One region of the Bacillus sp. D48C genome, then DNA from elsewhere that is predicted to be linked to it. Evidence: riboswitches for the same ligand, from Rfam matches in the RefSeq annotation. Region 1 holds a riboswitch; each other region holds the start of a gene.

Region 1 (3,150 bases):
GTGCTAGCAGGATGTATAACGCAAGTTCGTGCATCCGCTACATGCGTTACAAGAGTTGCTAGTTTTACATTTGCGATAAATTCTTTCGCCGCTTCTAATCCGCCCTTAATGCCGAATGTTAAAACACCACTAGCACCTTTTTTCAAATACGTTTGTGCTAACGAGTAATTTTCATTGCTATCTAATCCAGGATAATTCACCCATTCAATACGTTCATGGTTAGCAAGCCACTTAGCAACTACGAGAGCATTTTCACTATGACGCTCCATTCTTAAATGCAGCGTTTCTAAGCCGATATTGCTAATATACGCATTGAATGGGCTCATACAGTTTCCGTAGTCCCTTAATAATTGAACACGCGCCTTCACAATATAAGCTGCTGCACCAAAATTTTGAACGTAACTTACGCCGTGATAACTTGGATCCGGTTCAACAAGTTCAGGATATTTCCCATTTGTCCAATCGAAGTTCCCTCCGTCAATGACAATGCCGCCTAAAGAGCTTGCATGACCATCAATATATTTCGTCGTAGAATGAACGATAATATTTGCTCCGTGCTCAAATGCTTGGCATAAATAAGGAGTTGCTAATGTATTATCCACGATAAAAGGCACTTCTAACTCTTTCGCTGCATCTGAAAATTCTTTAAAATTCAAAACGTTCATCGCTGGATTTCCTAATGATTCTGCATAAATGAGCTTCGTCTTATCGTTAGCAAGTGCCGCAATTTCATCTGCCGTTAAATTGGGATTAAAGAACGTAACATCAATGCCAAGCTTACGTAAACTCACCCCAAATAAATTAAACGTTCCCCCGTAAACAGTTGAAGAGCAAAGTAAATGGTCTCCACTACTACAAATATTTAAAACTGCGAGCATAATAGCCGCTTGCCCAGAAGCCGTTGCAACAGCTCCTACCCCGCCTTCTAAATCTGATAACTTCTGCTCAAATGCAGCTAGAGTAGGGTTTCCAATACGCGTATAAATATATCCTTCTGCCTCTAAGTTAAATAGGGCTGCTAAATCATCCGAAGTATCGTATTTATACGTTGTACTTTGATAAAGTGGTAAAACACGTGGTTCACCATTCTTTGGCGTATAGCCACCTTGCACACAAATCGTTCCTTTTCCCCATGATTCTCCCATCTCTCATTCTCCTTTCTTTTATACAAAATAAAAAACTGCCCCTTTCCTGAAAACAAGAAAGGAGCAGTTTGAAAACACGCTCTAAAGGCTCTTTCTTATCTCTCAGGATTACTACCTGCAGGATTTGGCACAATTCCGTTATACGGCTGTTGCCAAGGTTTCATCGGGCCTGTCCCTCCACCTTTTCTTGATAAGACTATGCAATTACCGTTGATTTTATAGCAATAATTTCCTAATGTCAAACAGTTTTTTCTGAATGTTCTAAAACAAACATTAACAATTTCATATAAAGCAACAAAAGAAATATATTCCATACTAACTCGAAAAAGACCTTTAGAAAAAATGATTCATGTAAAATAAACCCCAATCATCTATTTTCATTAAACAAACTGTTTTAATAGAGCGTATAATTCTTCAAAATTATGCACTTCATATGTCGGTATAATCCCACTATCATTTAATTTCCTTTCTGGATTAAACCAACAAGTATCAATTCCCGCTACATATCCACCTTTAATATCGGCACTTAATGAATCCCCAATAATCAGCCCTTCTTCAGGTGCAAAGTTAGGAATCCGTTCAAAAACATAATCAAAATACTCTTTCATCGGCTTTTGAAAACCTGTATCTTCCGAAACAAAAACATCTTTAAATAATGAATGTAACCCTGCATTACGCAAACGTTTATCTTGCGTCTTAGAAACACCATTTGTCACTATATACAACTCATACTCCCCTTGAATTTGATTTATAAATTCAAACGCACCTTGCATGAGTTGATTTCCTTCTTCTAAGTAGCTACGATAATTATTTTCGAATAATATACCGTCTACTTCTTCTCCATACTCTTTAAACAACATAGAGAATCGTTTATTTACAACTTCATTACGTGATAGTTCACCTTTTTCAAAAGCATTCCAAAGACCTTTATTTATTTTTTTATAACGAGCCTCTATCTCCTCTGTTAAAGGGATTCCCTTCTCTTCAAAAAGCACCTGTAAAGCTACTTTTTCAGCCTTTTGGAAATCTAATAATGTATCATCTACATCAAATAGTAATGTTTTATATTTTTTCATAAATTCATCACACTCTCTTTTCTACAAAAACAAATTTACATAAATCGTATCATTCCTTCTTGTAAAGATAATAGGAGATATCTCATACTATAAATAGGGGTGAAAATATGAAAATCAGCAAAAATGAAGAAGAAATTTATCAATACATGCGAATCCATCAATTCCATACCCTATTTTCATTTCATGTCTTGCCATATGTAGAGCTGCATTCTTTTCAAACGAAAGAGATGATATGTAGCGAAGGAAACGCCCTCCCTTATCTCTATTACTTAATTTCTGGGAAAGCAAAAATATATATGAATCATAAAAACGGGAAAGTTTCATTAATTAATTTTATTCAAGCACCATCTTTTATCGGGGAATTAGGATTAATAGGAGTAGAAAATATCACCAAGTCCGTTGAAGTACTAGAAGATTGTGTTTGTTTAGCACTTCCTCTTAAAGATTGTCAGCAACTTGTATTACAAGATGCAACGTTTTTACAGCACTTATGCAAATTTATTGGAGAAAAGACAATTACTCGCACTGAAAATTACGCAAAAAACTATAGTTATCCTTTCGAAAATCGATTAGCTGCTTTTATTTTATTAACAGAACAAAATAATTGTTATATAGAAAAGCATACTGAGGCTGCAGAATACTTAAATGTCAGCTATCGTCATCTTTTATATGTATTAAACCAGTTTTGCCAACAAAATTATTTAAAAAAAGAAGGCCGAACATATTATATACAAGATCGAAATACATTAGAAAAGCTTGCTGACGAGCTGAAAATATAAAGAAACAGCATTAACATAAACGTTAATGCTGTTTCTTTGAGTGACGATTATAATTTAAATTAAAATTTACTTGCTACTTTAGCTGCTTCTTCAAGACCTGCAGCAATGATTTCTTCTGCTTTATCTGGGAATTGGTTATGTCCTTCAATA
Region 2 (3,150 bases), on a different contig from region 1:
TTTATATTTACTGTTAATCCATCTAAATTCTTTTCTAGTTGCCCTTTTAAGAATTCACCAGTTTTCTTATCAAGGTCAGCATCACTCGTTAATAATTCTAATGTTATCTTTTCAGAACCAAGCTCTTGTTTAGCTTTTTTCCATAACTTTTGTGCAGATTTTGTATCAACTTTTGTTAAATCGCCGTTTGCAGTACGGAAGTCTTTTCCTTCAGGTCCTTTTGCAAAGTTTTTTGGAACGAGACCAAATGTTGGTGTAGATCCATCATTTAATAACGTATTTACAAAGGATTTTCTATCAATTGTTTGATCAATTGCTTGGCGTGCAGAAACATTTTGAAGCACTTTGTTTTGTTGATTCATACGTAAAAATTGTACGCCTACGTTTGGACGTTCTTTAAAGTTAGCATCCTTTTTATATTTATCGACAAAGTCAGATGTTAGTTTTATACGATCTAATTGTTTTGACTCGAATAAATTTACTTCTGTTGATTTTTCTTTTACGACGTTAAAATTGATTTCTTCTAGTTTGACAGTATCTTTATCCCAATAGGTAGGGTTTTTCTTGAATTTAAAGCTTTGTTCGTGCTTCCAATCGCTTAGTGTAAAAGCTCCATTGTACAAGATTGTATGATCTTCTAAAGCGTACTTATCACCTTGTGCTTTAAAGAATTCCTCGTTAATTGGTAGAAATGTTGGGAACGCTGTTAAGCTAATAAAATACGGAACAGGACGCTCCAATTCTACCTCAAACGTATGGTCATCAACTGCTTTTACACCAAGTTGGTCGGCTGGAAGTTCTTTGTTGTTAATTTTTGTTGCATTTTTAATATCAAAGAATAGAAATGCATATTCAGAGGCTGTTGCTGGATCTACGGCTCTCTGCCAAGCGAACACAAAATCTTTCGCTGTAACAGGAGTGCCGTTTGACCATTTTGAATCTCGCAGGTGGAATGTGTATTTTGTTTTATCGCCACTTACTTCATGAGATTCTGCAACGCCAGGGAAAGGTTTGTTACCTTCACCAAGATTATACAAACCTTCAAATACGTTTCTCATTACTTGACCAGAATCAGTATCTGTAGCACGGGCTGTATCCATTGTTCGTATTTCAGTAGGTGAAGATAAATTTAAAACCTGTTTGCTAGGTGCCTCGTCTTTTGCATTTGCTTCGCTTGCTTCGTTTTTATAACTACCGCAACCAGTTAATAAAATACTTACTCCTACAACTGATGCAATACCGGGTACAAACTTCTTTTTCATTTGATTTTCCTCCTAAATAATTAAGTTTGGATGATGATGAGGGAAATGAAAAATAAAAAATCCCTCTTTTCATATTGAGAAAGAGGGATTTTTACGTACAAGTTATACACCCGTATATAAACGAAGTCCCTCATTCTATCTTTCAAGCATAAAGCTTGCAGGAAGTGGCACAGTATTCAAAATGAACCTGCTGCCGAGGTTTCAAAGGGCCAGTCCCTCCACCTCTCTTGATACAATGAGTAAACGAATAAATTTTATTAATTTTTGCGTTTCTTTGATAATTCAAAATCTTACACCTTGAACAATGAAGTGTCAACCAAATGGAATATAGTTTAAATTTTCAGTTATCTCAAATGAAAAAACCACTGCATATGGCAGTGGTTTTTCGCTTAGAAGTTAAAGTTATCTGGATCTGGACCAACGCGACGATCTTCATTTAAAGCTTGAATTGCTTTCATATCATCAGCACTTAATTCAAAGTCGAAGATGTTTGCATTTTCAATAATGCGATGTTCTTTAATTGATTTAGGGATTGTTACAACTTCGTTTTGTAAATCCCAGCGTAAAATAATTTGCGCAGTTGATTTATTATATTTTGTCGCAATTTCTTGTAACGTTGGATTATCTAGTAGTTGTCCTTGCATTAATGGTGACCAAGCTTCAAGCTGGATATTATGTTCTTTACAGAAAGCGTGTAACTCTTCTTGTGCTAAACGTGGGTGGTATTCCACTTGGTTGACCATTGGCTTAATTTCAGCAATTTCAAATACGTCTTGTAAGTGGTGAATGTGGAAATTACTCACACCGATAGCGCGAACACGGCCATCTTTATAAAGCTTTTCTAATGCTTTCCATGATTCGGTATATTTCCCTTTTACAGGCCAATGTACTAAATATAAATCTAAATATTCTAGACCTAATTTCTCTAATGTAGTTTCAAATGCTTGAAGTGTTGTTTCATATCCTTGATCGCTATTCCATACTTTTGAGGTAATAAATAATTCTTCACGTGAAACACCGGATTCACGAATCGCTTGTCCAACGCCTTCTTCATTTTGATAGATTGCTGCAGTATCGATGCTGCGGTAGCCATTTTTAATTGCTGCTTTTACAGAATCAATTACTTCTGAACCATCTTCTACTTTAAAAACACCTAAACCAAACCAAGGCATTTTTACACCGTTATGTAATGTTGTATAGTCCTTTAAACTTGTTAAAGTCATATTATTTCCCCCTAGCTTTTTTGTTTGTTGCTTCTACTGCTTTTTGAATTGCCTCTGAAAAATTATATTCATATAAAGTTTTGAGACCCTCAGCTGTGGAACCACCTGGCGTTGTTACTTGTTCGCGGAGGTTAGCTGGATCTTGCGTTTGTTCGAGCATAGAAGCAGAGCCAGAAATCATTTGAATGACAAGATGTTTTGCGGTTTCTTCATCGACTCCATAACTTTTTGTTGCTTCAATCAAGCTTTCAGCAAAGTAATAAAGGAAGGCTGGTGCACTTCCAGTAACTGCAGTAAGCTGATGAACTTCTTCCTCAGTACAAAGTTGCGAAGTACCAATACCTCTTAAAAGCAGTTGCAGGGTTTCTTGATGCATCTCTTTTATTGATTGTCCCATTGTATATAAGGAGATAGACTTTCCAATTTCAGCAGCTGTATTAGGCATAATCCAAGCAACAGGCGTGCCTTTTGGGAGTCTAGCTTCTAAATAAGATGGTCCAATGCCAGCTGCTACTGTTACGACAAGTTGATTTGATATTAACGGAGATAGCTCAGCTAATAACTCTTCATGAGCAGAAGGTGGCATTGCTAAAACAACCGTATCGACAGATGTAACATGCTGCTTCCAATCTGTTGCAGTAGACACATTATATCGATGTTGTAAC
Region 3 (3,150 bases), on a different contig from region 1:
AAGTTGTTACAATTCTAGTGACAAATGATATAATCTTTCCAGTATTTTGTAAAGAGAAAAATAAGAATGGGGCTGAAAAAATGAAAGTCGCATGTATTCAAATGGATATTGTTTTTGGAGATGTAGAAAAAAATATTGAGAATGCTAAAAATAAAATAAGCGAAGCGATGAAGGAGAGACCGGATGTTATTGTCTTACCAGAATTATGGACAACAGGATATGATTTAGCAAGACTTTCTGAAATTGCAGATAGGGATGGATTGGAAACGAAAGAAAAGTTGAAAGAATGGTCGAAACAATATGGTGTACATATTGTTGGTGGTTCCATAGCGAAGCAAACAGAGCAAGGTGTTACAAATACAATGTATGTGGTAAACAAGGAAGGAGAACTAGTCAATGAATATAGTAAAGTGCATTTATTTCAGCTTATGGATGAACATAAATATTTAATCGCTGGAAATAGTACAGGTGAATTTAAGTTAGATGATGTAGAGTGCGCCGGCACAATTTGTTATGACATTCGTTTTCCAGAGTGGATGCGCGTTCATACTGCAAAAGGTTCAAAAGTTTTATTTGTTGTAGCAGAATGGCCATTAGTTCGTTTAGCACATTGGCGTTTGCTATTGCAAGCAAGAGCAGTTGAAAATCAATGTTATGTTGTTGCCTGTAATAGGGCAGGAAAGGATCCGAATAATGAGTTTGCCGGTCATTCTTTAATTGTCGATCCTTGGGGCGAGGTTGTTGTAGAAGCAAATGAAGAAGAATCAATTTTATTTGGAGAGCTTGTATTCGAGAAAATTAAAGAAGTACGTAAAGGAATTCCAGTTTTTGCGGATCGTCGTCCAGAATTATACAAATAAAATGTTGACAAGTGATTTTTATTCTTGGTATAGTCTTCAACATAAAGTTAAAAATTCAAAAAATTATACAACTCTTATCAAGAGCAGGTGGAGGGATTTGGCCCGATGAAGCCCAGCAACCGACCGTAATACCATTGTGAAATGGGGCGTTTATTACGCCAAAAGGCACGGTGCTAATTCCAGCAGAAAGTAAAACTTTCTGGCAGATAAGAGGGGAGAAGATAAACTTCAAACCTCTTTCTTAGTGGAAAGAGGTTTTTCTATGTTAGAAAAACCTCTGAATTTAAAAAGGGGGAGAAGACGATGGGATATTATTCATTAACAGAAATAACAGCTGTACAATATGCGAAAGATCATGGCTATTTTGAAGCGAAGGCAAATGTCGTTTGTCATGAAATTGGAGACGGAAACTTAAATTACGTGTTCAAATTAGATGATGGAGAGAAATCAATTATAATAAAACAAGCACTGCCCTATGCGAAAGTAGTTGGTGAAAGCTGGCCATTGTCTATAAAAAGAGCAACGATTGAAAGTAAGGCCTTACAAATTTTTGCGCAGTATGTACCGGATTATGTTCCAGCAGTGTACAGTCATGATGAAGAGTTAGCGATAACGGTAATAGAAGACTTATCAAGACTAACAATTACAAGAAAAGGATTAATAGGCGGAGAAGAATATCCGCTTTTATCCCAGCATATCGGCCGTTTTCTAGCACATGTTTTATTTTATACTTCAGATTTTGGTTTACAGTCAGAAGAGAAGAGGGTACTAGAAGGTACCTTTGTAAATCCGGACCTTTGTAAAATTACAGAGGATTTAGTGTTTACAGATCCGTTTGGACATTATGATACAAATGATTATGAGCCAGATTTACAGCTCGTGGTTGATGAACTTTGGAGTGATAAAACTTTAAAACTAAAAGTAGCACAATATAAATATAAGTTCTTAACAAGAAAAGAAACTCTTATTCATGGTGATTTACATACTGGTAGTATTTTTTCGTCACCTTCTGAAACGAAAGTGATTGATCCAGAATTTGCGACATATGGCCCATTTGGATTTGACATAGGTCAATTTATTGCAAATCTATTATTAAATGCTTTATCTAGAGAAGAAGAAAAAAGAAGTGTACTATTTTTCCATATAGAAAAGACGTGGAGTTATTTTGTAGAGACTTTTACAAAGTTATGGATTGGAGAAGGTGTAGAAGTATATACGAAAGAAAAACAATGGTTACCAATTATTTTGCAAAATATCTTTACTGATGCAGTTGGATTTGCCGGATGTGAACTGATTCGTAGAACAATTGGTTTAGCTCATGTAGCAGATTTAGATGAAATAGAAAATAAAGAAACAAGAATTCAAGCTAAGAAGCAAGCGCTATCCTTAGGTAAAGAACTAATAAAATATGAATCTAAAAGTGCAGATATTCAACTGTTTCGAACATTATTTCAACAGACAGTTTCAGGGGGCGTAAAAGCGTGAGTACAATTGTTACTGTTCCGAGATCTGTAAGCTGGAAAGGTGATGCAATTGCGGTATTAAATCAAACGAAATTGCCGCATAGCACAGAATACAAAACATTGACGACTATTGAAGAGGTTTGGAAAAGCATCGTAATGTTAGAAGTACGAGGAGCGCCTGCAATTGGAATTGTAGCTGCATTTGGCTTGGCGCTTGCATCAAAAAAATATAACACTGTACATATTGAAGAATTTCAAAAGAAGTTTAATAGAGATTGTAATTATTTGGGGACGTCACGCCCGACAGCGGTCAATTTATTTTGGGCAATTGATCGTATGAGAGAATCTATTCGAGGGATTACTACAATAAAAGGAGCACAAAAAACATTAGAAGAAGAAGCGCTTCGCATTCAGCAGGAAGATGAAGAGGTGTGCCGAAATATTGGGGAATATGCGTTAACATGTTTTAAAGATGGCGATAATATTTTAACAATCTGTAACGCTGGAAGTATCGCAACTGCCAGATATGGAACTGCATTAGCTCCCTTTTATATTGGAAAAGAGAAAGGTGTGCGTTTACATGCATATGCGTGTGAAACGAGACCAGTTTTACAAGGTGGTCGCTTAACGACGTGGGAATTGAAGCAAGCAAATATTAATGTGACCCTTATTACAGATAATACTGCAGCTCATGCTATTCAAACGAAAGAAATAGATGCAATTATTGTAGGGGCGGATCGAATTGTCGCAAATGGAGATACGGCAAATAAAATAGGGACAATGAATTTAGCTATTTTAGCAAAGTACTTTGATATCCCATTTTATGT

What was found. A riboswitch is a leader RNA that binds a small molecule or an ion and turns the genes downstream of it on or off. The one in region 1 is predicted to bind S-adenosylmethionine.
Region 2: linked by a shared signal. The riboswitch ahead of ACLBXA_RS26955 (peptide ABC transporter substrate-binding protein) and the one ahead of ACLBXA_RS09385 (bifunctional O-acetylhomoserine aminocarboxypropyltransferase/cysteine synthase) in region 1 are both predicted to bind S-adenosylmethionine.
Region 3: linked by a shared signal. The riboswitch ahead of mtnK (S-methyl-5-thioribose kinase) and the one ahead of ACLBXA_RS09385 (bifunctional O-acetylhomoserine aminocarboxypropyltransferase/cysteine synthase) in region 1 are both predicted to bind S-adenosylmethionine.

Annotation. Positions count from the first base shown of each region.
Region 1 covers NZ_JBKFAQ010000003.1:99,894-103,043, reverse strand. The annotation lists gene ACLBXA_RS09385 (bifunctional O-acetylhomoserine aminocarboxypropyltransferase/cysteine synthase) at 1-1,145, opposite strand, end outside; SAM riboswitch class I at 1,238-1,342, opposite strand; gene ACLBXA_RS09380 (YjjG family noncanonical pyrimidine nucleotidase) at 1,526-2,221, opposite strand; gene ACLBXA_RS09375 (transcriptional regulator YeiL) at 2,329-3,000, shown strand; gene ACLBXA_RS09370 (FMN-dependent NADH-azoreductase) at 3,060-3,150, opposite strand, start outside.
Region 2 covers NZ_JBKFAQ010000017.1:49,001-52,150, reverse strand. The annotation lists gene ACLBXA_RS26955 (peptide ABC transporter substrate-binding protein) at 1-1,262, opposite strand, end outside; SAM riboswitch class I at 1,395-1,499, opposite strand; gene ACLBXA_RS26950 (aldo/keto reductase) at 1,652-2,485, opposite strand; gene proC (pyrroline-5-carboxylate reductase) at 2,487-3,150, opposite strand, start outside.
Region 3 covers NZ_JBKFAQ010000001.1:795,597-798,746, forward strand. The annotation lists gene ACLBXA_RS04340 (carbon-nitrogen family hydrolase) at 1-860, shown strand, start outside; SAM riboswitch class I at 932-1,073, shown strand; gene mtnK (S-methyl-5-thioribose kinase) at 1,164-2,345, shown strand; gene mtnA (S-methyl-5-thioribose-1-phosphate isomerase) at 2,342-3,150, shown strand, end outside.